3 regions of the Marinobacter panjinensis genome follow, and region 2 is predicted to be linked to each of the others. Evidence: predicted binding sites of a transcription regulator. Region 2 holds the regulator's gene; each other region holds the start of a gene.
The links. Region 2 encodes sigma-54, which starts transcription at its own class of promoters, with help from an activator protein. Its sites were predicted from a motif close to ANTGGCATNNANNTTGCTNT; they were not measured.
Positions count from the first base shown of each region.

Region 1: the regulator sigma-54 is predicted to act here: its motif matches at 4,814-4,833, upstream of flgA (flagellar basal body P-ring formation chaperone FlgA).
Region 3: the regulator sigma-54 is predicted to act here: its motif matches at 7,364-7,383, upstream of flgB (flagellar basal body rod protein FlgB).

Region 1 is NZ_SZYH01000001.1:340,988-350,588, forward strand. It holds gene mnmC (bifunctional tRNA (5-methylaminomethyl-2-thiouridine)(34)-methyltransferase MnmC2/FAD-dependent 5-carboxymethylaminomethyl-2-thiouridine(34) oxidoreductase MnmC1) at 1-1,295, opposite strand, end outside; gene FDP08_RS01550 (peptidylprolyl isomerase) at 1,363-1,980, opposite strand; gene FDP08_RS01555 (cyclic di-GMP-binding domain-containing protein, MshE-related) at 2,198-2,944, shown strand; gene FDP08_RS01560 (flagella synthesis protein FlgN) at 2,973-3,443, opposite strand; gene flgM (flagellar biosynthesis anti-sigma factor FlgM) at 3,451-3,777, opposite strand; gene flgA (flagellar basal body P-ring formation chaperone FlgA) at 3,962-4,666, opposite strand; gene FDP08_RS01575 (chemotaxis protein CheV) at 4,864-5,796, shown strand; gene FDP08_RS01580 (CheR family methyltransferase) at 5,836-6,663, shown strand; gene FDP08_RS01585 (MFS transporter) at 6,673-7,860, shown strand; gene FDP08_RS01590 (sodium-dependent transporter) at 7,911-9,317, opposite strand; gene FDP08_RS01595 (Glu/Leu/Phe/Val family dehydrogenase) at 9,382-9,601, opposite strand, start outside.
Region 2 is NZ_SZYH01000001.1:1,361,803-1,371,403, reverse strand. It holds gene FDP08_RS06200 (YhdP family phospholipid transporter) at 1-983, shown strand, start outside; gene FDP08_RS06195 (carbon-nitrogen hydrolase family protein) at 1,007-1,867, shown strand; gene yjgA (ribosome biogenesis factor YjgA) at 1,880-2,410, opposite strand; gene mgtE (magnesium transporter) at 2,517-3,878, opposite strand; gene FDP08_RS06180 (HPr family phosphocarrier protein) at 3,985-4,254, opposite strand; gene rapZ (RNase adapter RapZ) at 4,262-5,143, opposite strand; gene ptsN (PTS IIA-like nitrogen regulatory protein PtsN) at 5,172-5,642, opposite strand; gene hpf (ribosome hibernation promoting factor) at 5,739-6,047, opposite strand; gene FDP08_RS06160 (RNA polymerase factor sigma-54) at 6,077-7,606, opposite strand; gene lptB (LPS export ABC transporter ATP-binding protein) at 7,726-8,451, opposite strand; gene lptA (lipopolysaccharide transport periplasmic protein LptA) at 8,429-9,040, opposite strand; gene lptC (LPS export ABC transporter periplasmic protein LptC) at 9,024-9,601, opposite strand, start outside.
Region 3 is NZ_SZYH01000001.1:242,102-251,702, forward strand. It holds gene FDP08_RS01130 (cyclic di-GMP phosphodiesterase) at 1-1,102, shown strand, start outside; gene FDP08_RS01135 (organic solvent ABC transporter permease) at 1,124-2,245, opposite strand; gene FDP08_RS01140 (ABC transporter ATP-binding protein) at 2,461-3,408, shown strand; gene FDP08_RS01145 (ABC transporter permease) at 3,405-4,178, shown strand; gene queF (NADPH-dependent 7-cyano-7-deazaguanine reductase QueF) at 4,200-5,018, shown strand; gene FDP08_RS01155 (adenylate/guanylate cyclase domain-containing protein) at 5,031-6,467, opposite strand; gene FDP08_RS01160 (nitroreductase family protein) at 6,673-7,230, shown strand; gene flgB (flagellar basal body rod protein FlgB) at 7,446-7,844, shown strand; gene flgC (flagellar basal body rod protein FlgC) at 7,879-8,328, shown strand; gene FDP08_RS01175 (flagellar hook assembly protein FlgD) at 8,347-9,021, shown strand; gene FDP08_RS01180 (flagellar hook protein FlgE) at 9,048-9,601, shown strand, end outside.

The DNA.
Region 1 (9,601 bases), 1.0 Mb from region 2:
ATGTGCCACTTGCCATTGCAGGGAGTCAGCCGGTGTACATCAAAGCCGAAACAGCGATGTATCCGTGGGTGGCTTGCCAGCGAGCGGCACAGCCTGCCTGGCTCCAGCCAGCCACTGTGGGGAAACCAGAGGCCGCCGCTTTGAAGCGGGATGCCGGCTAATCGGGTGGCCTCGGTGGCATCGACGGAGCGGAGTACGGCCGACGGGTAATCGTTGCGTGCAGTGAATCGGGCCTGTCGGTCTGCTTCCACGTCGCTGTAGGCCAGTTGGATAAGGCCGGTCGGATGCCAGCAATCGCTGCCGGATTGAGCGTAATAGCGCTGACTGAACAGCAATGAACTCAGTCCAAGTTTTGCCTGATCGTTGAACTCCACGCCGAGCTTCACGTACAGGGCGCCCTGGTAGTTGCCGGATGCGGCTGTTCCCGCGTCCGATGCCTTGTCTATCAGTGTCACCTCAAGGCCACGCTCGGCGAGGTTGCGAGCCAGCAGGCTACCGGCTACGCCTGCTCCAATGATGGCGATGGAGCGGGAGGATGTGGAGCACTCCCGGGCAGGCACGTCCGGGGCCATGGGAAGTTCTCCGGCGAGCATCTCCGGCCTGCTGCCGAATCCGGGTGTTTCCCATAACGAGAATCCGGCGTTCACCAGCAGCCTGCGTACGTCGCCAGCCGAAGTGGCAGTGGCGATCGTGGTGCCAGGGCGGCTGTGCTTTCTCAGTGCTGTGATCGCCGCTTCGTCCCACATGCGGGGATTTCTGGCCGGGACAAAGCCATCGAGAAACCACGCATCCGCCTGGAAGTCGAGTTCGCGCCAGGCTTCCAGCACATCGCCGAAAAACAGTGTCAGCCGGATGCGCCCGCCGGCGAGTACCAGGCGATGAGCGCCCTGGACCGGTGGGGGATAGTGTTCCAGCAGTTCCGCTGCGTAGTTTTCGAGCTCCGGCCACAAGGAAAGGGCCTGGCTGAGATCGTTGCGGTCAAGAGGGTAACGTTCAGCGGAAATAAAGTGCAGGCAGGCGTTGTCGCCGGGGTTCGATGCTTCCCAGGTCTGCCAGGCGGCCAGAAAATTCAGCCCGGTGCCAAAACCCGTTTCGGCGATAACAAAGGCGCTGCCGGCCGGAACCCTGGAAAACCTGTCAGCCAGCCGATTGTGGCCAATAAAGCCGTGACGGGCTTCTTCAAGACCGTCATCACGGCTGAAATAGACATCGGCAAACCGTGTGGAACAGGGAACACCGTCACGCCACTCGATGTTGGCGGTTTCTATGGAGGGGGGCCTGATATCCATGGTCACTGTCTTGTCACCGTTTTGTCACTCTCTCGCAGCTTTCTCGCTTTCGCGCTTTCTCTCTGCTCTTTCACTATTCTGTAGCACTGTCGGCTTTTCTCTGGGACACGCTGTGAATAACGATGGGTTCGTTTGGCACATCGGCCATGCCACGAGACTGGCCGGTTTGTTTGCCGGCGATGGCATCTACAACGCCCATGCCGCCGGTGACCTTGCCAAACACGGCATAGCCAGGGCCGCGAACACCGGCATCCAGAAAGCTGTTGTCGGTCAGGTTAATGAAGAACTGTGACGTAGCGGAATCCGGCGAGCTGGTGCGGGCCATGGCAATGGTGCCGCGCAGGTTTTTGGCCGTTGGTCTGGCCTCGTTGCGCACCGGATCACCGGTCTCCTTGCGGCTGAGGTTTTCGTCAAAGCCGCCACCCTGGATCATGAAGCCCGGAATAACCCGGTGGAAGATGGTGCCTTCGTAGAACCCGTTCTGGACGTATGTAAGGAAATTCTCAACGGTTGCCGGTGCGATGTCCGGGCGCAGCGTTACTTCAATCACACCCTCGCTGGTTTCAATGATCACCTGCGGCAGTTCATTCTGACGCTCCTGGGCAGACAGTGATGAGGCAATGCCCAGCAACAGGGTTACACAGAGAACGATCTGCATCACATATCGAAACGGTTTAACGGGATTTGTCATTCTATAATGGCTCACGTGTTAGCTCCGGGTTCACTTGCTGCCATACTCTGATGACCGCTGTCTGAGGGCGGATATTAGCAGATATCGGCGGTCAGGTCGGCCAGAAACCATGTGGAGTTTATGAGTATAAAGTAACCTTTTACCACGTCAGCGGCGCTGATGTGTCCAGACCGGGCCGGGTTGTACGGCAATCACAGTGAGTACAGGGAGGCATACCGTGAAAATCCGTCAGGGTTTTGAAGAGAAATCCCGCCTTGGCCGGTTGCTGATCAACCGGGGCTATCTTTCCGAAAGTCAGTTGGAGGAAGGTCTGCGACTCCAGCATGAAACCGGCCAGCGATTGGGTGAAGTGTTCGTCCAGTCCGGCTGGATTACCGAACGTGAGCTGCACCGGGTTCTGAAGCACCAGTCGCGGTACCGCAACGCTGCTGCACTGGTCACCATGGCCGTTCTGCCATTCCAGCCTCTGGTGAGCTTTGCCGCAGGCAATAATGCGGGTGAATCCCGTGATCTTTCTGAAGCCGGCCAGCTTTACGAGCGGTCCGGGTTTGCGCCGATGAATGATAACGAGCTGGCCGGGGTTACGGGGCAGGGGGATCCGTCCTTACTGGACCGGGTTGCCACAGTGTCGGCCATGGCCGGGGTAAGTGATGATCAGGGTAATGCCGGAGAGGTTGAACCTGATGTGATCGAGGGGTTGAAACTGACCGCCAACCTGTTTGTGCCGGTGCTGAATTTTCTGGATTCGGATCTGACTATTACCGGTGTGCACTATCGAGACGATGAACCGCGCTATGAAGTGCTGGCAAGTGGCGGCCTGCGCATGGCCTTTCCGGAGCGGATCGAACAGATCCGCATGGACAATATTCGTGTCAGTGGAACCCAGGGACCGTCCATGGGCAATATCGCCATCGACAACATCCGTTTTCACCCGGATTCACAGATGACCATCTATACCCGCTAATGCCAGCGGGTTGGATGGTCATGCAGGATCAGGCACTTGCAAGAATGGTGCTGTAGGAAACCGCCTTCTGTTCGCCCTGGGCTCCGTAGAGCTTCTGGTGTCCGGTAACACCACGGAATATATCAGTCAGGCGGGAAAGGCGCTTCTGGAGATGGCTGATAACTCTGCCATTGGTCTGGTTCATTTCCTGACAGCTTCGCAGGCGACGGTCAGCGTCCTCCCACAGTTCGAGCAGGTCCGGCAGCCCCGCGCTGCGTATGAACCGCGACGGTTCGCCACTTTCGGGGCGAAAGCCCATGGCAACCAACAAGCGGATTTTGCGTTTTGCACTTTCCCGGATCCGTTCCAGCAACCTGTTCTTATCGCCGGTCAGCGATTCAAGCTGGCGGATGTCAGAGCCGGACAGGCAGGCTTTTTCCTGGTTGAGTACATCCGCCAGTGTTTCCAGTTGGCGGATATCGTCAGCAAGAAGATCTTTCAGTTCATCGATTGCGGCCATGATTTACTCACCCGAAAATGCTTTCATCCATCTCAAGCATTTTCTGGGCCAGTTTCTCGGCATCAATCTTGTAGGAGCCGTCTTCCAGGGCAGAGCGGATCTGTTCGATGCGATCATCGTCCATTTCCGGGTAGTTGCCCAGTTTCTGTTCAAGCTGCTTCAGGTCTTTTGCCTGGCTGCTCAAATTAACATTCTCTCCCCGGGCACCCTGTGCCTGAGCTTTCGCCTGCTCCCCTGTGGAGGGCTGGGCAGGCTGGGCACCGGAGGATTTGTCGGCCGTGGTTTTCTGGGTGTTGACCTGGCCTGGGCCTATTCCATTAAAGTCAACTGACATAACGTTACCTGCTTAGCTGATCAGCCGCAGTGGGCGGCTCCACGAGTTTCATACCTGTCTATCGGCATGCCTTTACATTTCTTTAGCAAATTTTTACACAGTGGACATTACAAGTCAGTCATCTGTCCCGTCTGCGGCAAATGTTTGCCGGCCATGCGGCCACCGAGTGCCGTGGCAGCGGGCCTTACATTGGGATTTCGACGCGGCCCGGTGCCGTCACACGGGCACGGACGGTGCGGGATGAAGACAGGTTTTCCACCAGAACCTGTTCGCCGATGCCACCACTGGCCAGGGCCTTTCCGCGGGAGTTAACCGAGAAGTTTCCGCTGCGGGCGCTGATAATAACATGATCTCCCCGCTCTATTGCCGCGGGGGTCAGCAGCAGATCGGGGGTGAATACGGTGCCAGCGTTAACCCCCCGTCGCATTTCCATCCCGATCAGTTGCTCCTCGCTGGTGATGGCGCCGCGCCGGATCGAGTTCACTACCACCGAGTCGGTGCGTAACGCGCTCTCGGTCAGTCTCTCCCCCCGGCCAAGCGTGCGGGACGCCACCAGAGCATTACCGGTGATAGTGACGGACACCGGCAGGAACATGCGCCAGGGCCGGTCGCCTTCACAGGAAACCAGCAGAGACGGTTGCGTGGTCTTCCAGGGATCGCCGCTGAAAGATACGTCCAGTGGCGTGTCGCAGGTGGCGAGGGAAAGGCGGGCGTCCGGTTTGCCGCTATCGTGGGTCACAGAGAAGCCTTCATCCGCCTGCTTTTCGGCAAATGCCTCCAGGAACTGCCCGGCCGCGGAATAGATTTGCTCCGCTGTGGTATTGGAGGCCATCACGGTCTCTGCATTGGCAGACATTAGCAGAGCGGTAACGAAAATGGTGATGCGCATACGCTGCAGATTGTCCTATGCTGTCAATAATCGGGTAAGGGCTGGAAAATCGGCAAATTCCTAATGATTTCCGATTCCGGCCGTTAAGCCCATTCAGGAGTCAATAAACCGGCACATTAGCCGTGCCGGGTGACGTATAACAGCTACGCAGCAAGATGCGTGCCGGCAGCAAATCGTTGCGAGCAGGAGAACAGACGATGGCAGGGGTATTGGACAGTGTTAATCAGCGTACGCAGCTGGTGGGACAAAACCGCCTGGAACTTCTGCTGTTCCGGCTTCGTGACCGGCAGATGTATGGCATCAACGTGTTCAAGGTCAAGGAAGTTCTTCAGTGCCCGAAACTGTCGTCCCTTCCGAACAGCCGGCCCATGGTGTGTGGTGTCGCACATATCCGGGGCGAGACTATCCCGATCATTGATCTTGCCATGTCGATACGGCTCCCGGGCATTCCCCGGGAAGAGTTGGCAAACTGCTTTGTGATCATTACCGAGTACAACCGCAAGACCCAGGGCTTCCTGGTCGGCGGTGTCGATCGCATCGTGAACATGAACTGGGAAGACATACTTCCGCCGCCCAAGGGAGCCGGTACGGACGGCTACCTTACGGCGGTGACCCGTATTGATGACAGAATTGTCGAGATCATCGATGTGGAGAAAATCCTTTCCGAGGTTTCACCGCTCGAACAGGACGTGGGCGAGGACATTCGCACCAGGAGTGCAGAACGTGCACCGGGCCACCTGCCGGTATTGGTGGTAGATGATTCGTCCGTTGCCAGACGACAGATTGAACGATGCCTGACCGCCATTGGCATGGAAGTCGTTACCAGGAACGATGGCAAGCAGGCTTACGACTACCTTAAGGAAATCACAGCCGACGGGTCCCGTGCGGCAGACCACCTGTCACTGATTATCTCGGATGTCGAAATGCCGGAAATGGATGGGTACACTCTGGTTACCAGGTGCAAGAACGACCCTGCCATCAGGGATGTGTATATCATGCTGCATACTTCGCTCAGTGGCGTCTTCAACAAGGCCATGGTGCAGAAAGTAGGTGCGGACGATTTCATGGCCAAATTCAGTCCCGATGAACTGGCGGAAAGAGTCATGGAGATTATTGACCGAGAGCAGTGACGTTGCTGTCGCTTCCGACTCACCCAATATTGAGATCCAATGAAAGCTGAAATAACGCCACAGGAATACGAGGCCTTCAAAACATTCCTGCAGGATGCGTGTGGCATTTTGCTCGGGGAGAACAAGCAGTACCTGGTCAAAAGCCGCCTGCGCCGAATCATGGAAGAGAACAAGCTGACCACCCTGGGTGAGCTGCTGGAGCGGGTGAAGCGTTCCGGCCGGAGCAGTCTGAAAGAAGTGGTTATCGATGCGATGACCACCAACGAAACCCTGTGGTTCCGTGACAATCACCCGTTCCGTATCCTGCAGGAAAAACTGCTGCCGGAATTCGGTGACCGGAAGGGGGCACAGTCCCTGCGCATCTGGTCTGCGGCCTGTTCGACCGGCCAGGAACCTTATTCCGTGGCCATGATTACCGAAGAGTTCCGGCGCCAGCGGCCGGGTAAGCTACGGGATGTGAAAATCACCGCCACCGATATCTCCAAAAGCGTGCTGGAAGTGGCTCGCCGTGGCGAATACGAGATGATTGCCATTGGCCGCGGCCTGTCGCCCGAACGGCAAAAGCAGTTCTTTACCCCGGCCATGAATGGTAGTTGGCAGATCCGGCCGCAAATCAAAAGCATGGTCGAGTTCCGGGAACTGAACCTGCTTGAGCGCTACATGCTTGGCAAGTTCGATATCGTGATGTGCCGAAACGTGCTGATCTACTTTTCGGCAGAATTGAAAAAAGACATTTTGACCCGTATTCATGCCACCCTCAATCCCGGGGGCTACCTGATACTGGGAGCGTCCGAATCGCTGAACGGGCTGCCTCACCTCTATGAAATGGTGCAGTGCCACCCCGGGATCATCTACCGGAAGAAATAGGTCCGTCCTATGCCCCTCAATGTATGGATACTGGTCGCCGCCCAGGCGCTTGCCATGTGTACAGCGCCTTTCATTGTATTTATCGGAAGTATTCACGGCCGCCTGCTGGCACCCTCACCGGAACTGGCGACTCTGCCGGTGGGGCTGGTGGTTGTGGGCACTGTGCTGGCAATCAAACCTGCTACCTGGTTGATGGAACGTATCGGACGCAAGCCGGTGATGCTGCTGGGCACCCTGGCCGGAACCCTTGCGGGCAGCCTGGGTGCACTGGCAGCCTGGACAGCCAGTTTTCCGTTGCTGTGTGTGGCGGCCGTGGTGGGCGGAACAGGGCTGGCCGTGGTGCATCAGTATCGTTTTGCGGCCATGGAATCGGTGTCCTCCGACATGGCGGGTTCCGCTGCAGCCAGAGTGCTGCTGGGCGGGTTGGTAGCGGCCTGGCTGGGACCTGAAATTGCACTGGCCGGTGGTGGCGGGCAGGCCCAGTACCCCTTCATGGGCGGATGGCTTGCCCTGGGTGCGGTTCAGGTGCTGGCCATGGTCGTACTGACGTTCGGTTATCGTGCCAGCGGAGAACACGTGCGTGGGGCCGCAGTCGGTGGCGGTCGCCCCATGACCGCCATTCTGAAACAGCCCGTCATCTGGGCTGCGATCAGTGCTGCTGCTGTCGGTTACGCGATCATGAGCTTTATCATGACGGCAACTCCCCTGAGTATGACTGAAATAGCCAGTCATCCGCTCGAGGATGCCAAACGGGTTATCCAGCTTCACATCATGGCCATGTACCTGCCATCGCTGGTCAGCGGGTGGTTGATCCGGGTTGTGGGGATTCCACGAATGATGGCGCTGGGGTTACTGGCGTATCTCGGATGTGTGGTGCTGGCCTTCAGCGGGATCACGTTCCATCATTATCTGTCGGCTTTGATCCTGCTCGGTATTGGCTGGAATTTCCTGTTTGTGGGTGGCACCACGTTACTGCCGAAGGGGTATCAGGATGAAGAGCGTTTCCGGGTACAGGGGCTGAATGACCTGATGGTGTTCGGTTCACAGGCAACGGCGGCACTGAGTGCCGGTGCGGTATTGGCGGCGTTCCACTGGACCGGGTTGTTACTGATTGCCGTGCCCTTCCTGGTGCTCCATGGTGTACTGATGGCAATATGGCTGATGGGCCGTCGGGCACCGACCGGGTTGCCAGAATAGCAGGGAAGGGGGCGCCGACGCTCGGTCAGAGCGCCAGCACCCGCTGGCGATCAAACCAGGTTGTAGATGAACACGATGGCCACGGCGATCGGTGTGAAATAACGCAGCACCCGATACCAGACGGTAAAGCCCCCCGGTGACATGGACAGCTCCTCCTCCAGGGCATTGCGAGACAGGAACCAGCCGACAAATACCGCTACCAGCAGTCCGCCAAGCGGCAACAGGATGCTGGCGGTCAGGAAGTCCAGCAGATCGAAGATGGTCTTACCTTCGAACATTGCGAACATGCCCAGTGGTGTCACATCAGACCACAGGTTCAGTGACAGTATCGAGGCGATGCCCAGCAGCCAGCAGGCGATGCCTGCGCCAAGCGTGCTGAGGGTACGGTTCATGCCTTTCTGTTCCTCGAGCCATTCCACCAGCGGTTCCAGCAACGAAATACCGGACGTCCAGGCGGCGAAAATCAGCAACACAAAGAACAGCGTGCCAAACAGGCTGCCCATGGGCATCTGGCCGAACGCCAGCGGCAGGGTCTGGAAGATCAGCCCCGGGCCCGCACCCGGCTCAAGACCGTTGGCGAAGACAATCGGGAAAATTGCCAGTCCGGCCAGCAGAGCCACCATGGTGTCCATCACCGAGACAGCGACAGAGGTTTTGGCGATGGAGATGTTTTTCGGCAGGTAAGAGCCGTAAGCCATCATGATGCCCATGCCCAGGCTGAGTGTGAAAAAGGCATGACCCAGGGCCACGAGGACACCGGAGGTGGTAAGTTTGGAGAAGTCCGGCTGGAACAGGAAGCTTACCGCCTGACCGAAATGGCCGGTAGTCATGGCGTAGCCGACAACGATGAGCAGCAGCACGAACAGTGCCGGCATCAGGATACTCACGGCCCGCTCCAGCCCGGAACGAACCCCGCGAGCAACCACGACCATGACCAGTGCCATGAACAGGGTGTGCCACATCAGCAGCTTCATGGGATCGCCCAGCAGTCCCGTGAAGATCGCACCGATGGATTCGGCACTCTGGCCCGCGAGTTGCCCGGTGGCGGCGGTGCCCACATAGGAGATGGCCCAGCCACCAATCACCGAATAAAACGACAGGATCAGGAACCCGGCCAATACGCCGATGGCGGCCACCCAGCTCCATGCCGGCTTCAGGCCTTCCTGCCTGGTGATGGCCCGCATGCTGTTGACGGGGCTATGGCCACCACGGCGGCCGATCAGGACCTCGGCCATCATGATCGGCACGCCAACGGCGGCGATGCACAGCAGGTAAACAAGAACAAAGGCGCCACCACCGTTCTCACCGGTGATGTAGGGGAACTTCCAGATATTACCAAGGCCTACCGCAGAACCGGTGGCCGCCAGAATAAAGGCAAGGCGCGAAGACCAGAGCCCACGCGCGGCTGCTGCCTTGTCCATGGCACCGCCGGAGGAGGATGAAGAAGCATTACTCATTGTATTCTCCTGGTTACTGTTTTTGTTTTCGGGGGAATGAGAGATAGCAGCGTGACCGCCGCCATCAACGGGATATATGTCTGAATCGTTCCTCTGCCAGCTGGTTGGCGATCTGTCCGGTGGGCAAACCGTCGCGGTGTGACCGCTCGAAAATTTCCTGCAGCGTGTCTCCGATGGTGTCCACGTGCTTCCGGACCGCATCCGGATCCGGGCCGGTGCGCTCGTAGTAGACGTCGATGATGCCACCGGCGTTGATCACGAAATCCGGTGCGTAGAGCACGCCA
Region 2 (9,601 bases):
GGGTTTTATACTGGCCAGAGGATGACAGCCCGGTCGTCGTGGATCTGGAACGGCTGAAGCTGGCACGGGGCGACGGCGAAGCGGAAGAGGAGATGCCCCTGCTGCCGGAGCCGGATGAACGGGTTCGTGCCTTCCGGGAGCTGGCCATGGAGAACTGGCCGGATATCGACCTACGTATCGCCAGCCTTCAGCTCGACGATGACGATGCCGGCACCTGGTCTCTGGGGCTTCGTCCGGAAGCCACGCGGCTACAGGTGCAGGACATCGCCGGAACGCTGAACTCGTTGACCCTGGGCGGTCAGTTGACCTGGAGTATTGCCGGAGACCGGGAGACCACCCGGTTCGTCGGTGACATTACCGGGGAGTCCCTTGCGGATCTTGGCAACCTGTTTGGCACCGAGATACCGTTTCGCAGCGAGAGCACCGTGGTGAATATGGATATTGACTGGCCGGGCCGGCCCAATGAATTTGATGTATCGGGGCTCAGCGGGTCAGTGAGTGTGCGCTTTGATGACGGCGTCATTCTGGAAGGCAACAACACCGCCCAGTTGTTCCGGGTATTCAATCTGCTGAACTCCGACACCTTGTGGCGACGGTTGCAGCTGGATTTCTCCGATCTGTACGAAGCCGGTGTAGCATTTGATGCCATCTCTGGCAAGGCAACCATGATTAACGGCCTGCTGACGCTGGATCCGGAGCTGCAGGTGGTTGGTCCCTCCGGTGCTTTCAAGCTGACCGGCACCAGTAATATGATAGAAGAAACCCTCGATATGAGCATGGTGGTGGTTCTGCCGTTGACCCAGAACCTGCCGCTGGCAGCGCTGCTGATGGGGGCGGGCGCGCCCATTGGAGGCGCCCTGTTTGTACTGGACAAAGTATTGGGTGATCCATTGAGCAAACTGACCAGTGCAACTTATAGTGTCGGCGGAAGTTGGGGCGAGCCGGAAGTTCGCCTCAGGCGGGTATTTGATACCGGCCAGTAATGATTTCATCCGGAGGATAATCAATGTCAGTGCAGGCACAGCAGGCGGTGAACAGACAACAAAACAGGGTAGCGGCGCTCCAGATGGTGAGCACCCACGATATTGCCTCTAATCTCAGGGAAGCGGGGCGCTTGCTGGCGGAGGCTGCAGCTTCCGGGGCCAGCGTGGCGGTACTGCCGGAAAACTTCGCCGTGCTGGCAACCCGGCAGATGATTGGTTGCGGCCGTCGCGAGGCAGATCCGGATAACCTGATACGGCATTTTCTGGCCGAGCAATCTGCCGAGCTTGGCATCTGGATTGTCGGTGGCTCACTGCCTATAGCTTCACGCCCGGATGGTTCCACAGTGAGGGATCGGGTCAGGGCCTGCTGCCTGGTCTACAACAATCAGGGCGAGGAAGTCGCCCGTTATGACAAGATCCACCTGTTCGATGCCATGGTGGAGGATGCCCAGGGTCAGTATCGGGAGTCGGATACCTTCGAGCCCGGCGAGGACGTGGCTGTGATCGACACCCCCGCCGGTCGGCTGGGACTGGCCATTTGCTACGATCTTCGCTTCCCGGAACTGTTCCGCAGGTTGCGGGAACAGGGCGCCGAATGGGTGTCACTGCCCAGCGCGTTTACCTGGAACACCGGCGATGCCCACTGGCACGCGCTGCTGCGGGCCAGGGCCATTGAGAACCAGTTCTGGATGGTGGCAGCGGGGCAGGGTGGCCAGAACAGCGAGCGGCGGCATACCTATGGCCACAGCATGATTGTTGACCCCTGGGGGCGAGTCTTGTCCGAGATCGGCGAGGGCCCCGGGGTAGTCACTGCCGACCTGGACCCGGAGATGCTCCGCGAGATACGTACCCGGATGCCGGTATGGGAGCACCGGAAGCTCTGACCAGGCGGTCCTTTAGTGACCGGCCGCCTCAACATCGTCAATGCATTCCCTCAGGTAGCGGAACAGTTTTCTGGGCTGGCCGGTATTTTTCTCGTTCTGCATGTCCCGGCGGGCGTTTCGGGCCAGGTTGCGCAGGTGCTGGATATCGGCAGTTGAGCAGTAATTCAGGAATTCCCCCACGGCAGAGTCACCCTCTTCGATCATCCGGTCGCGCCAGCGTTCCGCCAGGTGATGGCGACGGGTGTGCTCCTCGCTGCCAGCATCGAAGGCATCAATGGCACGGGTCAGACCTTCGGGATCGTCTTCCTGGCGAATGATCTTGCCGATGTACTGCAGGTGGCGCCGCCGGGCCTCATTCTGGCGAATGCGACGGGACTCCTCAATGGCCGCCCTCAGGGTTCCGCTGATGGGCAGGGTGTCGAGCTGGTCGTTGCTCAGGTCCAGCATGCGCTTGCCCAGGCCCTGCAACTGATGCATGTCCCGCTTGAGCTGGGATTTGCTGGGGCCGGAGTATTCGGGGTGGTCGTTTTGAGTATCGTTCATGAAGCGTCCGTTTTGTCGGATTACGGCTTCGCCTAATCCGACCTACATTTAATTAAGTGTCCGACCCGTAGGTCGGATTAGCCGAAGGCGTAATCCGACAAACCTGTCATCCATAAAATATGGTGGCCAGGCCAAGAAACGCCATAAACCCGATCACATCTGTCACCGTCGTCAGTATAACGCTTCCCGCCAGCGCGGGATCAATGTTGCGGGATTTGAGGAACAGGGGCAATACGGTGCCCACGAGGGCTGCCGCAATCAGGTTTATGATCAGCGCAGCAGCAATGATGGCGCCAATCATCATGTCCTTGAACCAGAGGGTGGCGGCGGTGGCTACCACAACGGCCCAGAGCAACCCGTTCAGGGCGCCGGCGACAAATTCGCGGTTCAGCAGCCAGCCCACGTTGGCGCCACTGATCTGCCCCACGGCCATGCCGCGGATGACCAGGGTCAGGGTCTGGCTGCCGGCGATACCGCCCATGGAGGCCACGATAGGCATCAGCACAGCCAGCGCCACGACTTTCTCGATGGTGGCTTCAAACAGGCCGATGACAGCGGAGGCGGTAAACGCCGTAAGCAGGTTGATGCCCAGCCAGACGGCCCGGCGCCGGGTGGTCTTGAAAATCGGCGCAAAGGTGTCTTCATCCTCGTCCAGGCCTGCCATGCTCATCAGGGAGTGATCGGCATCCTCGCGGATGACGTCAACCACGTCATCGATGGTGATCCGGCCCAACAGCTTGCCTTCCTCGCTGACCACCGGTGCCGAGATCAGGTCGTAGCGCTCGAACAGGGTGGCTACCTTGGTGTCGGACAGGGTGACCGGTATCGGCTCGATGTCGGTGTCCATCACTTCCCGCACCGTCGCAGCAGGGTTGGAAACCAGCATTTTGGTGATCGGCAGCATGCCGATGAATTCGTCCCGCCGGCTCACCACGATCAGGCTGTCCGTCATGGGTGGCAGATTGCGGTGACGGCGCAGGTAACGCAGAACCACGTCGATGCTGATATCCGGGCGCACCGTGATGGTGTCCGTATTCATCAAGCCGCCGGCGGTGTCTTCCGGGTAGGAGAGCACCTCCTCAACGCGCTGGCGGTCCTGTTCGTCCATGGTGTCCAGGACTTCCTGAATCACCGTGTCGGGCAGCTGTTGCAGCAAGTCGGCAAGATCGTCCGACTCGAAATCTTCAATGATGTCTGCGAGTTCCTGAGCGTTCAGCTGACTCAGGAAGTAGCCGCGGATATCATCATTGAGGTACTGGAGAACTTCGCCTTCCAGTTGTTTGTCCACCAGGTTCCACAGCAACGCCCGCTGACGGGGTGGCGAGGATTCCAGCAGGTGGGCAATATCGCTGGGGCTCAGGCCGCCATTGAGAATGCGGGCAACCTGTTTCAGGGCGCCACTGTCCAGCGCTTCGCTCAGGGAGCGAAGGCGTTGGCGAGCCTGGCTTTTCTCCAGAATATCGGTCATGCATCACCCACAGTCAGAAAACCCCCGTATTATAGCGAAGTTAGGGTATACAGGTGAGAAAGAGTTGTAGGTGAATGCCGTGGTCGGGCCACCCACGGGCTGGCGGCTATTCGCCCTCGCCGAAATAATCATCAATAAGTGCTGACAGCGCCTCAATGGCCTCGGACTCGTCCGGCCCGTCTGCAATCAGTTCTACTTCCGTGCCCTGGCTGGCGGCCAGCATCATCACCGGCATGATGCTCTTGGCGTCCACTTTGCGGTCGTTCCGGCTGATCTGAACGCTGCTCTCGAAATCCGACGCGGTTGCAACCAGTTTGGCGGCAGCGCGGGCATGAAGGCCGAGTTTGTTGATGATGGTGATGGGGCGGCGAATCATAGACGGTTCAGCTTTCCCGGCTCTGCAAGTGCGGAAGTTCAGTGTGCCGGACCTGGACATTGCTGTACTTTCCCGAGAAATGACGGCCCAGCTGTTCGCAGACGTAAACCGAGCGATGCTGGCCACCGGTACAACCGATGGAAATTGTCATATAGCTGCGATTGCTGTCGGCAAAGGAAGGCAACCAGGTTTCCAGGAAGCTGGTCAGATCGTCCACCATTTTCCGGCTCAGGGGTTCCTTTTCCAGGAAGTCGATAACAGGCTGGTCGGTGCCTACGAATTTTCGCAGGCTGGTGTCCCAGTAGGGATTGGGCAAACAGCGGACATCGAACACATAATCCGAGTCCAGCGGCACCCCGTGCTTGAAGCCGAAAGACTGGAACAATAGCGCCAGTTCCTGCTCACGTCGCCCGGCCACCCGCTGCTTGACCATGTCCCTCAGTTCGTACATGGACAGCCCGGTGGTATCGATATAAAGGTCGGCCAGTTTCGACAGGGGTTCCAGCAGCTTTTTCTCGTTGCCGATGGCTTCGCGCAGTGAGGTCCTGTCGTCGCTCAGAGGATGCTTGCGCCGTGTGGCGTGAAATCGCTGGAGCAGGGACTGTTCATCGGCGTCCAGGTAAATGACCTCGATGGTCACGCCGGTATCCTGCAGGCTGCGGTAGATGTCTTCAAAGTTACTGAGCTCGCCGGACAGATTGCGTGCGTCGATGCTCACCGCCATCTTGCCCAGCCGGCCCGGTGAGCTCTGGGTGGTGGCTTCCCGCGTCAGGGGGAAGAGCAACCCGATGGGCAGGTTGTCGATGCAATAGAAACCCAGGTCCTCCAGCACGTGCAGGGCGGTACTTTTACCGGAGCCTGACCGGCCGCTGACGATGATCAGTTTCATAACCCATTCACCTCGAATCCGGAGCGGCTCAGTTTCCTTCGGCCGTCATCCGGCGATAGAGAGAGTCCGCATCGGTACATTGGCGGAGTTGATCGCAGAATGCCCGTACATTGAACTTTTCGGCCAGCTGGCTCAGCAGTTCAAGGTGTTCACTGGTCGCTTCCTTGGGAACAATCAGGGCAAACACCAGGTCTACCGGCTGGTTGTCGATGGCATCGAAGGCCACGCCTTCTTCCAGGGTCAGCAATACCCCCACAACGTGATCGAGCCCTTCCAGGCGACAGTGGGGAATGGCGATACCCTGGCCAATACCCGTGCTCCCCAGTCGCTCCCGGGCAACGAGGTTGTTGAATATCGCGGTATCACTGAGCGACGGATCATGTTGCTGGATCTGCTCCGCAATGGTTTCCATAACCCGCTTCTTGCTGGAGGCGGGCATCCTGCAAAGGGCCAGCTCCGGCGCGAGTATGTTCTCGATAGTCAGGGATGTGTCGGTCATGAATCGACTGCAGTTCCGTAAAAAAAGGCTGCGGCAGCTTTTGTAACGAAGCCGGCGCCGCAGCTCGATTAACTGTTATGCACCAAACAGGTCGCCCTAGCGGGCTCCGTTTCCGTGCATCCGGTCAACGTTCTTTTCCTTGTGCTTAAGGATCTGCCTGTCCAGCTTGTCCACCAGAGCATCAATGGCGGCATACATATCGCTGTTTTCGGCCTTTGCGTGAATCTCACCACCTATCACGTGTAGCGTAGCTTCCGCCATCTGGCGCACTTTTTCCACCTCAAGGGTGACCTGGCAGTTGCTGATGTGGTCAAAGTGACGCTCAAGCTTGTCAAACTTGCCTGTTACATAATCTTTCAGTGCGGGAGTCAATTCTACGTGATGGCCTGAAATATTGAGTTGCATAGGCTTCTCCTGTTATCGGATGTTTACTACTACACCAGTCGCTTTCTTTCGTTGGACGGAGGAATGTGCATTGCCTCACGGTACTTGGCCACGGTTCGTCTCGCTACCTTGATACCCTGTTCTCCTAGCATGGCTGCAATTTTACTGTCGCTCAATGGCTTTTTCGGGGTTTCCGTTGCAATCAGTTTCTTGATCATCGCCCGGATTGCCGTAGAGGAACATTCTCCGCCCTCGTCAGTGCTGACATGGCTGGAGAAAAAATACTTGAGTTCAAATATGCCACGCGGCGTGTGCATGTATTTCTGGGTGGTCACCCTGGAAATGGTCGACTCATGCATTTCCACCGCCTGGGCAATGTCCGACAGGATCAGTGGCTTCATGTATTCCTCGCCATGATCCAGGAATCCTTGCTGGTGCTCGACAATTCGCGTGGCTACCTTGAGCAGAGTCTCGTTACGGCTTTGCAGGCTCTTGATAAACCATTTCGCTTCCTGCAGCTGGTCTCGCAGGTAAGTGTTGTCGGCACTGCTGTCCGCACGCTTTATAAGTGAAGCATAGCTGGCATTGACACGAATGCGCGGTGCAATTTCCGGATTCAGCTCTACCCGCCAGCGTTCGTTGTGCTTGCGCACGATCACGTCCGGGATGACGTAGTCTGGTTCGGCCTGGTCGAGGGTATCGCCCGGGCGCGGATTCAGCCCGGTAATGAGGGCCAGAACGTCCCGCAACTGATCTTCCTTCAGGCGGCTGCGGCGCAGCAGTTGTGCGTAATCACGATTGCCCAGCAGGTTAATGTAGTGGGTGATCACCAGCCGTGCCTGGGCGAGCCACGGGGTATCCGGTGGCAGCTGGTTCAACTGGATCAGCAGACATTCCTGAAGATTCCGGGCGAAGACACCAGGCGGATCGAAATGCTGCAACCGGTGAAGTACGGCTTCCACCTCATCCATTTCAAGCGGGTCTTCATCAGACTCGTCCATCATCCCCGAATGGATTTCTTCCAGCGGAGAGGTAAGGTATCCGTGATTATCAACCGCATCCATCAGCGCGTGGGCGATGGCCTGGTCCCGTTCGCTCAGGGGCGTCAGGTTCAGTTGCCACTCCAGGTGATCGTGCAGGGTTTCCGTAGGCGAGTTGCGAGTTTCAAAATCGTTGTCGTTTTCATCGTCGTTACGGGCCGATGACGCGGGTGCCGACTGGTAGATGTCGTCCCAGGCTGTGTCGACCGGAAGGTCATCGGGGATGGTGTCGGGACTGTCGGTCTCTGACGACCAGTCAGGCCCGTTTTCGGATTCATCCCAGTCTGAAGACGATTCGGAGGCGGTGTTTGACTCTTCTGTCGATGAGGCTTCGGCGGCGGTGTCGTTCTCGTTTTCCGTGGATTCCGGATTCTGGTTATCGTCGTCTTCCGAGGTTTCCAGCATGGGGTTGGATTCCAGCGCCTGCTGGATTTCCTGCTGGAGGTCGAGGGTGGAGAGCTGCAGTAGCCTGATAGCCTGTTGCAGCTGGGGCGTCATGGTCAGGCTTTGACCCAGCTTTAACTGTAATGAGGCTTTCATAACCATAGTTCAGGATCCGTCACTCGGTCGCTCTCGGCCTTTCCGGGGAGTTGGGGTTGCATAAAAACTCTTTGTATGCTGGCAACTTGCCGTGCCAAGCAAGTTCTTTGCCGAGTGTACTACAGGCGAAATTCATTGCCTAGATACACTTCCTTGACCTGCTGGTTGGCAAGAATGGCTTCCGAGTTGCCGGATGCGATGATATGGCCTCCGCTGACTATATAGGCGTTCTCACAGATGTCGAGTGTTTCCCTCACGTTGTGGTCGGTGATCAGCACGCCAATGCCCTTGTCCCGCAGGTGGCGGATAATGTGCTTGATGTCGCTCACCGAGATCGGGTCTACCCCCGCAAAGGGTTCATCCAGAAGAATAAATGCCGGCTCCATTGCCAGGGCCCGGGCGATTTCCACTCTCCGGCGCTCACCACCCGACAGCGCCATACCGGGGCTGTCGCGGATGTGGGTGATATGAAACTCTTCCAGCAACTCTTCCAGCTTGGCATCCCGTTGGCTGCGGTTAAGTTCGCGGCGGGTCTCCAGAATGGCCATGATGTTGTCACGTACGGTCAGTTTGCGGAACACCGACGCTTCCTGGGGCAGATAGCCGATACCCTTGCGGGCCCTGCCATGCATTGGTAGTGGCGTGATGTCCTGGTTGTCGATGGTGATCCGGCCATTGTCGGCGGGAACCAGCCCTACAATCATGTAAAAGCAGGTGGTCTTGCCGGCGCCGTTGGGGCCCAGGAGGCCGACAATTTCACCGCTGCGGATCTGCAGGGAAACGTCGATGACAACTTTCTTCTGCTTGTAGCTTTTTGCCAGGTTACTGGCTCTGAGAACTGCCATCGGTATCCTGTCTGTCGGGGTTGCTGGGAGAGTTGCTGGTTCTGTTGCGGGGTTGTATGACCATCTCCACACGGCCACTGCCTTCGCCCGCGTCAGCAGCGCCTTCGGCGGTAACAACGCGTTCGGCACTGTCGTAGTGGATAACATCCCCGCGGAACAGGTTACCGTCCTGCTCAATAACCGCCTCACGTTCGAAGGTGACCCGGTTTTCGGCGGCTGACCAGGTGATCGTCAGGGCGCGGGCATCTGTTTCTCCCTGTCCTTCCGTTGCTGGCTGCCGGTAATGAGCTGGCTGGCCGGTTGCTTCAATGCGGCTGACACCGCTCTCGTCCCGGTAAAGTACAACCTTGTCGGCGGTCAGGTTGGTCTGGCCCTGGGTCATTTCCACGTCGCCGGTATAGGTTGCGATACCCTGGCCGTCATCCAGTCGTGCGCTGTCAGCATTGACCCTGATGGGCTGGTCAGACTCCATGTCGAACGCCAGGGCTGTGGGCGCTGCCAGTGCCAGGCAAACAGCAGCCAGTACCAACGATTTCGGTGCGGGCCAACGGGGCCTGCAGCGGAGATCAGATTTACTTGCCAGGCTCATAGCGTCCTTCCACCTGCGAGTCGAGTTCAAGAATGCGGTCATCAATCCAGGCCTTCATTCCAGTAGCTGTGGTCAGGCTGACCGCATCGGTCAGTGCTACCGGCTCGTCCGTGTAAACGGTGCGATCACGGTTATTCATAGTCAGTGCCGTTGTTGTCAGGGTCAGCGGGCGCCCGCCTTCGGCTTCCCGGATGACTTTTACATCCCCAGTCAGGTGAACCAGGTCTTCAGCTTCGAGAAAACGTCCTTCGGTTGCCTGGACCTGCCAGGGTGGATTGCCACCCTCGCCGAACAGTGTCGCCCGGGGCGATTTCATGACAGTCTCGCTGCGGGACTCGAACTGCTCGATCCTCGGGCTCCGGAACCGTGTTGTCAGCCGTCCCGTTTCGTCGTACGACAGGTAAAGACCGTTGACCACAAAGCCGTCGGGCTCGGATTCGCCCCGCAGTGAGGCAGCGTCTGTCGGCACCGTTGGTTCGTCACTTTGCCAGAGCAGGAAAAACAGTGCCACTATCGTGCCTGCCAGGCCCAGGGTTCTTACCCAGGGGCGGTTAAACAGGG
Region 3 (9,601 bases), 1.1 Mb from region 2:
TTCCGGCAGTCGCTTCGTCGCGGGCAAGCCCCAGCGTAAGGGAAACAAGCGCGAAGAGGTGCAGTTGCCCCCGCTGAGTATCAAGGAGCCGGTCAGCTACGAAAACGTCACCACCATGAAGAAAGAGCTCAAGGTTTCCAGAAAGGTCATGATGGATGCCGAAGCTTCTCTTCACCGGGTTTTTGAGTCAGTTCAGGCAGGGGCCACACCCGACTTGCGGGAAGTGGCTGCGGTTACGCGAAGAATGGTCGAAAGTGCCGTTCGCAATCCTGATGCACTGCTCTGGCTAAGCCGGACAAGCCACCACGACGATTACACCTATCGGCATTCCCTGAATACCGCCGTCTGGGCGCTGGTCTGCGGCCGTCAGTTGGGCCTCAACGAAGGCCTGCTGAACCACCTGGGCCTCGGCTGCCTGTTATCGCAGATCGGCAAGCTGGACCTTCCGGGCCGCATTCTCCGCAATGAGGGCAAACTGAACGCTGATGATTTCGCGCTTTACCGCAGTTATGTGGAAAAAGGGGTAGCGAAACTGGCGGACACCGGAGTATCTCGGGCTGTTGTCAGTGTTGTGCAGGGGCATCGCGAGCGCCATAACGGCTCCGGCTTCCCGGAAGGTGTCCGGGGCGACAGAATTCCATTGTTGGCCAAGGTTGCCGGACTGGCAGAGTACTTCGAGACTCTGATCGGCCCCCGCGATGCGGGTGAGCCGATGACGCCCGCCCGTGCGGTGAATCTGGTGTACGACATGCGCAACATCGAGTTCCAGGAAGACCTGGCAGAGCAGTTCATTCAGGCCATTGGTATCTATCCTACCGGCAGCCTGGTTGAACTGACGGATGGTCAGCGCGGAATTGTGGTTTCCCATACCCCGGAGCGCCGCTTGTGGCCGAAGGTCATGGTGATGACTGATCGCGCCCACCATCCCCTCAAGTCTGCCCGGATTGTGGACCTGGCGAAGTATAACGAGGGTCGCAACGCCTACGAAGCCCTGTCCATTGCCGAGTGTCTGCCAGACGGCACAGAAGGGCTGCATCCGGAACATTATGACGTGACCGGGGCAGAGTCTCGCTGGAACCTGTCCCGGATTGTCGGCGCCTGAGAAGGGCGCCGGCAGGGTCATTTATTCGATAATGACGCGAAGCTGTTTTTTCACCCAACGATAGGTGTCGTCCGGGCGGAAATTGACCAGTAGTTCTGATTCCCCTCCCGATTCTCCCGCTACAAAATAGTCAACCGAAGCTGATTGCCAGCCGAAGGAATGGACGACCACGTCCTGGCTCCGGGTGCTCACGGATTCAATATCCGCCAGCTCAGGTTTCCCGCCTATTTTCTTTACCTTGACTGTTTTGATAGCGGTATCGGTAGCGGGGAATTCGACTACGTCATCGTCCAGATAGTAGCGGTTGGCGAGCCGGGTGGTGATGGTGTCCAGTTCCCGGGTCAGGTAATTCCTGGCGTCGTCGACGTCGGCATCGTCCAGGCTGCGGACCGCATTCATGATCCGGTCGCGCTTGTTTTCCAGGTCCACCCGATACTCAACGTCTTCATCGCGCTCGTCCGTGTCTTCGGGCCGTTCCGGAGCGGCAGCGATTTCTTCATCGGTTGGTGGGGCTTCGCACAGTTCATTGCCCTCCGGGAAGAAGCAGATGCGGCTGAGCACCTGGTTGGCGGGCGAGGTATCATTGCCGGCTGATTCGAATTCGTCCTGGGGCACGTGGAAGTCTATCGGCTCGTCCAGTTCGGCCAGTGCCACATTCAGCTGGGTGATCACACGCTCGCGAATTTCGATGCCTTCCCCACTGGAGATGTTCAGCTTCCAGTTCAGTGCCAGCAGGAAGCGGGTGAGGTTGATCAACGGTACATCAAGAAGAAGCTGCTGCTCGGTAATGCGGTGGCTCTGAAGCCCCTCGGCGGTGGTTCCGGGGATTTGTAATGCGGTCCGCAGGTCCGGAAAGAATTCCAGGGGTGTGACCACGGGTTGAACGGGTACACCTTCTGCCAGTTCCAGGTTGCCGACTTTCAGGGTCAGGGTTTCGCCAGGGAAATAACGATAGCGGCCCTCGCTGTCAGTGGTGTCACTACGGCTCGCTGTGGAGTAAGACAACCCGGAAATGCCCGCGGGCATGATCTGGCCGGTGCGGGAACCGTCACCACTATCACCTCCGTCATCGTCGAGGCAGCCGGCCAGAAGCAGGACAGAGACCAGAGGCAGTAAAGCGGACTTGAAGTGAGCGGATCTCATGGCAGCGCGTACATTCCTGACGTTTTGGCCTGCGTAGCAGAGCCTTTGTAAATTGTTGTAACCGGCATTATAAGGACGCCGCTTCTGCCATATCGGGAAACCTGTCGCAGTTTGGGGTTTTTATGATTTTGGCCCGGCAGTGCGCTGCCTACTTGAATTTCTCTTTCCGGGCCACAACTTATAGCTACCTGTTTTTTTGTTCTACTGGACTCATTATGACCAACGCACTCGAAATTGAAGGTCTGGTCAAGACCTATGGCGACGGCTTCCAGGCCCTCAAGGGCATTGATATGCATGTGGCCGAAGGTGATTTCTTCGCGCTGCTGGGCCCCAACGGCGCTGGCAAGTCCACCACCCTTGGTATCGTCTGTTCGCTGGTGAACAAGAGTGCAGGCAAGGTCCGTGTGTTCGGCTCCGACATCGACACCCATCTCTCGGACGCCAAGCTGAACCTGGGCGTTGTGCCTCAGGAGTTCAACTTTAACCAGTTCGAGAAGGTGTTCGACATTGTCACCACCCAGGCGGGCTACTACGGCATTCCTCTTAAAAAGGCATCGGTATCCGCGGAAAAGTATCTGCGCCAGCTCGGGTTGTGGGACAAGCGCAACACCCCGGCGATGATGCTGTCGGGTGGTATGAAGCGGCGGCTGATGATTGCCCGGGCACTGGTGCATGAGCCAAAGCTGCTGATCCTCGATGAGCCCACCGCAGGTGTGGATATCGAATTGCGCCGCTCGATGTGGACCTTCCTCGAGGAAATGAACCGCCAGGGCACCACCATTATCCTCACCACACATTACCTGGAAGAGGCGGAAGCCCTGTGCCGCAACATCGCGATTATTGATCACGGCCGGATCCTGCGGAACACCAGCAAGCGGGAACTGTTGCAGCAGCTGAGTTCAGAAACCTTTGTGCTGGATACTGCCGAACCGCTCGAGAAAGCGCCGGACCTTGATGGCTTCTACGGCCATCTGGACGGTGAGGGCGCGCTGGTGGTGGACGTGGAGAAGGGCCAGAGCCTGAACGGCATGTTCATTCAGCTTGAACGGCAGGGTATCCGTGTGGTCAGCATGCGCACCAAGGCCAATCGCCTGGAAGAGTTGTTTATTCGCATGGTGGAGGACAACAACACCAGCACTGCGAAACAGGGAGAAACCGCATGAGAACGGATGCAATGCTGACGGCCTACAAGACCATCGTGACCCGGGAAATTCGCCGGTTTACGCGGATATGGCCGCAAACGCTGCTGCCGCCGGCGGTCACCATGACGCTGTACTTCATTATTTTCGGCAACCTCATCGGCTCCCGAATCGGGGTGATGGGCGGGTTCGATTATATGTCGTTCATCGTTCCGGGGCTGATCATGATGGCGGTGATCACCAGTTCCTATTCCAACGTGGTATCTTCGTTCTTCTCCATGAAGTTCCAGCGCAGCATCGAGGAACTGCTGGTGTCGCCGGTGCCCAACTGGATCATTCTGGCGGGTTATGTCACCGGCGGCATGTCCCGGGGACTGGGCATTGGTCTTATCGTGACGCTGCTGTCGCTGGGCTTTACCGAGCTGTCGATTCATCACCTGCCCATGGTGATCCTCACGGTGTTCCTGACCTCGGCACTGTTTTCACTGGGTGGCTTCATCAACGCCATGCTGGCTACCAAGTTCGATGACATTTCCATTGTGCCGACCTTCGTGCTGACGCCGCTGACGTACCTCGGCGGGGTGTTCTACTCCATCGATATGCTGCCGGGCTTCTGGCAGGGGGTGTCGATGATCAATCCGATTCTGTACATGGTAAATGCCTTCCGCTATGGCATTCTCGGGGTGTCGGATGTCAATCCATACATTGCTCTTGGTATGATTCTGTTGTTTATTGCCATCCTGTCTGCCATTTCCCTGCGTATGCTGGCGCGCGGCAAGGGCATTCGTCACTGATGTCTGGTTCCAGGATTTCTCATGGCCCTTATTGATGCCCCGCTGGGCAAGTCCAGCGATTACCCGGATTCCTACGATCCGCAACTGCTGTTCCCTGTCGCCCGGGATGAAAACCGCCGCCGCATTGGTCTGGAGGATGGTCGCTGGCCCTGGTTCGGTGAAGATCTCTGGCAGGCCTGGGAAATTTCCTGGCTGCGGCCGGGTGGTGTACCCGCGGTGGCATGGGGGGAAATCCGCGTGCCTGCGGCATCGCCGGCCATCATTGAGTCCAAGTCCCTCAAGCTGTACCTGAATTCCCTCAACCAGACGGTGTTTTCCTCCGCCGACCAGGTCAGGGATGTGATTGTGCGCGACTTGTCCAGCGCCAGCGGAGCGTCGGTGGCGGTGGACCTGCACAGCGTTGATGAGGGCGCGAGAGCGATCGGTCGACCGGAAGGTTTCGTTCTGATTGACGATGAGGAACCGGAATCCGTGGGTTACGACTATAACCCGGACAGCCTGACGGCCAGTGGCGATGTGGTTTCTGAAAAACTGTGCTCACATCTGCTGAAGAGCAACTGCCCGGTAACTGGCCAGCCGGACTGGGCCACGGTGATGATCGACTACACCGGCCCGGCAATCGACCGGGCGGGGCTGCTGCAGTACATCGTGAGCTTTCGTCAGAAGCAGGACTTCCACGAGCACTGTGTGGAAACCCTGTTCACGGACCTGATGGCTCGCTGCAAACCGGAACGCCTGTCGGTCTGCGCACGGTATACCCGAAGGGGAGGGCTGGATATCAACCCCTGGCGTAGCACTGAGCCGGAAGACGCAGCAGGGCCGAGGCTGATCCGGCAGTAACGGGCGGGCGCGTCAGGAATCCTCCTCCTGGCGCAGGCGCTCGGCGGCGTCTTCCAGGGCGCAAAGGATAGACTCGCGTTCCCGCTCGGTGATCTTTTCCGAGTCCAGGTACATTGCGAAGCCGCTGTGTTCGTGCTCCAGGAAGCTGCGGTTGGGGCCCATGTCCCGGCGGAAGTCCACCACCTCGTAGATGGATACCGGGCGGCCGAAGCCTTTCACCGTGATCTCGCCCTTGTCCCGGCACATGATGCGGTCCTTGATCAGCGAGAAGGTCTCGTAGGAGATCAGGATCTCACCGGGCTCGGCGAGGGATTCGAGGCGGCTGGCCAGGTTCACTTCCTTGCCGATGATGGTGTAGTCCATACGATTCTCGGCGCCGAAGTTGCCCACTGTGGTATAGCCGGTACTGATGCCCATGCGGATTTCCAGCGGTGTCTTGATGCCCTGGCTGCGCCATTTCTGGCGCATGATTTTCATGTGCTTGCGCATTTCCACGGCCATGGACACACAGGCGAAGGCATCCTCTTTCTGGCCACGGCTGGTGGGGTCGCCGAAGAAGATCATGATGGAGTCGCCGACAAACTTGTCGATCGTGCCACCGTACTTGAGGGCCACCTCGGACATTTCATTGAAGTAGTGGTTGAGCAGTTCGGTCAGTGCTTCCGGTTCCATTTCTTCGGACAGTTCGGTAAAGCCCTTGATGTCGGAAAAGAACACCGCCAGTTTCTTGCGCTGGGTTTCCAGCCGCACATCCCGCTCACCGGTAAAGATGGACTGCCACACCTGGGGTGACAGGTACTTGGACAGTTTGTGGGACAGTGCGATGGACTGTTCCCGTTGATTCTGGATCTGGGTCTTTGCCATCATCAGGGCACGGGCCTGTTGGTGGGAATAGAAGGCAGTAACGCAGATGTAGAGCCCTGTGGCGAATATGGCAATAATGCTGGTAATCATCGGCGACTGGAACGAGGCTGCCGGCCCGACAATGGCCACGCCGATCGCAATACTCGCTGCCATGATGACCGTGCCGAGCAGCCACTGGCGAATACCGCCAATGATCAGGCAACTGAACATCAGCATCAGCACGACGGCTACCGACGGAATGGCAATAAGCCCGATGCAGCCGACGAACCCGCCCCCGATGGCGCAATCCACCAGCAGCATTTTCTGCCGGATACGGGGCGAGTTACGCAGAAAGGTTTTACGGGTAAGCTGATGGGCGATGTGGGGCCAGGTGAGAGCGCCGGCCAGCAGCCACAACATCCACAGGCCAAATACATCCTGCAGGATGCCCGAAACAATGATGCCGGCAGTTGTGGTGTATGCCAGAATCCTGCCGCTGTAATCCGGCATGGGGGGAATGGCAATCGGGTTGTTCTGCGAATCCAGTACAGTGGCCTTGCTGGCGCTGGAACTGGCGTTACGCAGGTCAATCGGGGCGCTCATCATGTCAGAAGCGAATCCGGGAAGTTGCGAAAGCGTTGCTGTTGGCTCATAAAGTGTCTACCGGCTTTTTTTCGTTGTTAGGGTAGATAGTACTTTTTATCGTGGAAAGTACTTAGACTAAAGACTAACAGTAATACATCTGCCCCACAATTCGTAAGGGCTATTGAGGCCTGAATTGACGGCTTTCAGACAACCACAGCGAGACACTATGACTGCAGTAATGGATGCTTTGTTGAACCGGTCTTCGGAGTCGCGCCTGGCTGCGCCGGCACCGGATGCAGAAACCCTGGAAAAAGCCTTCGCCTGCGCCGCGAGGGCGCCGGACCATGCGCTTTTGCGGCCCTGGCGCTATCTGGTTATTGAAGGCGAGGAAGCCCTGACAGCGCTGGGCGAACTGTTTGCATCAACCTGTGATGAGGATGCCCCGGATAAGGTGAGGGATAAGCTTCGCCAGAACCCGTTGAGGGCGCCGATGATTATCGTGGGCATCGTCTCTCACCAGACGCACCCAAAGGTACCGGAAATAGAGCAGACCATGTCAGCCGCCGTTGGTATGGGGTATTTGCTGCTGGCGCTGGAAGCTGCCGGCTATGGTGGCATGTGGCGCACCGGTGGCCTGGCATACAATCCCGATATCGCCAAAGGCCTCGGGCTGGAGGATCATGAAACGATTACCGGCTTTCTATACACCGGCAGCGTTAGCTCAGCCAAACCCCCGGTGCCCAGGCCCGATCCAAAAGAATTTGTGAGCCGCTGGCCGCGCTAGTTGCCAACGGCTTGCCCCTGCCGGCTCCGGTGGGGGAAATCCCTTGCCGCTTTCGCCATACTTCTCTCCACCTCATCGCCACCTCACTGACCCGAACCTCGCCACAGCCCGCGCCCCGCAACAACTCCTGAAAACTGGCATCGTGATTGCTTTTACTCCTGCAAAAGGCACAAACGGCAATGCGAACAACGCCGGGTGCAGGAATCGGAGGCAATATGGCTATTTCCCTGGACAAAGCATTAGGCATTCATCAGCACGCCCTGGAGGGGCGGGTGAAGCGTGCCGAAGTGCTGGCAAACAATCTCGCCAACGCTGACACGCCGGGCTACAAGGCACGGGACATCGACTTTCAGGCGATGATGGAAAAAGCCCAGGAGGGCATGAGCGGGTTCGGTATGACGCGGACTCACGAGTCCCATATGGACACGTCCCCCATGGGCCAGGACAGCGAATTGATGTACCGGGTTCCGAATCAGCCTTCAGTGGATGGCAATACCGTGGATACGCAGCAGGAGCAGACCCGCTTCATGCGCAATGCCATGGATTACCAGGCCAGTTTCCAGTTCCTGAACGGCAAAGTCACAGGCATCAAAAAGGCACTCTCGGGTCAGTGATCCGGGCGCAGTCAAATAACTGAGGAGCAACACCATGTCACTGGGTAGCATTTTCGATATCGCCGGGTCCGGCATGACAGCCCAGTCACTGCGGCTGAACACCACTGCGTCCAACATCGCCAACGCGGAGACTGCCAGTTCCAGTACCGAGCAGACCTATCGTGCCCGCAAGCCCGTGTTCGCGGCCATTCAGCAGTCCATGCTGAATCCGTCCCAACAGGGCCTGGCGTTCGGTAGCGAGGAAGGTCCGGGTGCCGGTGTCCGGGTTGAAGGCATCGTCGAGAGCGACGCCGAACTGCAGATGCGGTTCCAGCCCGATCATCCCGCAGCCAACGAAGAGGGGTATGTGTTTTATCCCAACGTGAATGTGGTTGAAGAGATGGCAGACATGATGTCGTCGTCCCGTAGCTTCCAGATGAATGTGGACATCATGAACAGCGCCAAATCCATGATGCAGCGCATCCTGACCCTGGGTCAGCAGTAACCGAGCGAGGATTGAACCATGAGCGCAATTAACCCGGCAGACGCCTCGGATGTGCTGAGCAAATACAAGCTGGATCAACAGCAGACCAAAAGCGGCAATGAGCTTGGCAAGAACGAGTTCATGGAGCTGATGATTGCCCAACTGAAGAATCAAAATCCGTTGGAGCCCCAGGATAATGGCGAGTTTATCTCGCAGCTGGCGCAGTTCAGTTCCCTGGAGGAGATGCAGAGCCTTTCCGGCAGTGTGGATGATGTGGCAAACCAGTTCCGCTCCACTCAGGCGCTGCAGGCTTCCGCCATGGTGGGCCGTACCGTTCTGGCACCGTCATCCATTGGCATTCTGGGGGCTGACGGAAAGATTTCCGGCAACGTGGAAGTGCCTGCCAGCACCTCTGGCCTGAGAATCTCCATCGAGAACCAGGCCGGCGAGCGGGTACGGCAGATTGATATGGGCTCCCAGCAGGCCGGTGTGACCGGGTTCAGCTGGGACGGTAAGGACGGCAACGGCAACAGTTTGCCTCCTGGCCCCTACAAAGTTGTGGCTGAGGCCTCCTACCCGGACGGGCCCGAGCAGCTTGGCACCATGATGAGCGCCAACGTTGACAGCGTCTCGCTGGGCAAGGGCGGAAACATTACGTTGAATCTCGCGGGCATGGGCTCCATCGCCCTGTCGGACGTTGAACAGATTAACTGATACCGGTGAAACACCAGAGGTGAAATATGGCTTTCAATACAGGTCTTAGCGGCTTAAGGGCGGCATCGGTTGACCTTGATGTCACCGGTAATAACATTGCCAACGCCAGTACCGTAGGCTTCAAGGGTAGCAAGGCCCAGTTTGGTGACTTGTACGCCAGTGGCTTTCTGAGTGCTGGTAGCAACCCTGTCGGTGATGGTGTGCGGGTGCAGGACGTGAAACAGTCCTTCGGCCAGGGCAACATCAGTTTTACCGATAACGGCCTCGATCTGGCTATTAACGGCGACGGTTTTTTTGTGCTCAATAACGGTGGGGAAGTCCGTTATTCCAGAGCCGGCCAGTTTGGCATCGACAAAGACGGCTATGTCACCAATAACCAGAATATGCGGGTTCAGGGCTTTGTGGCGGATGATGACGGCAATCTGTCCGGTATCCGCGGTGACCTTCAGGTGGAAACCGATAACCTGGCGCCGCGCCGGACCACCAACCTGCGTTCGGACCTAAACCTGGACTCGCGCGAGACGGTGCTGGAGCGCAGGGTAGCGGATATGGGGGATTTTTCCGTTGCACCCCCCGCCAC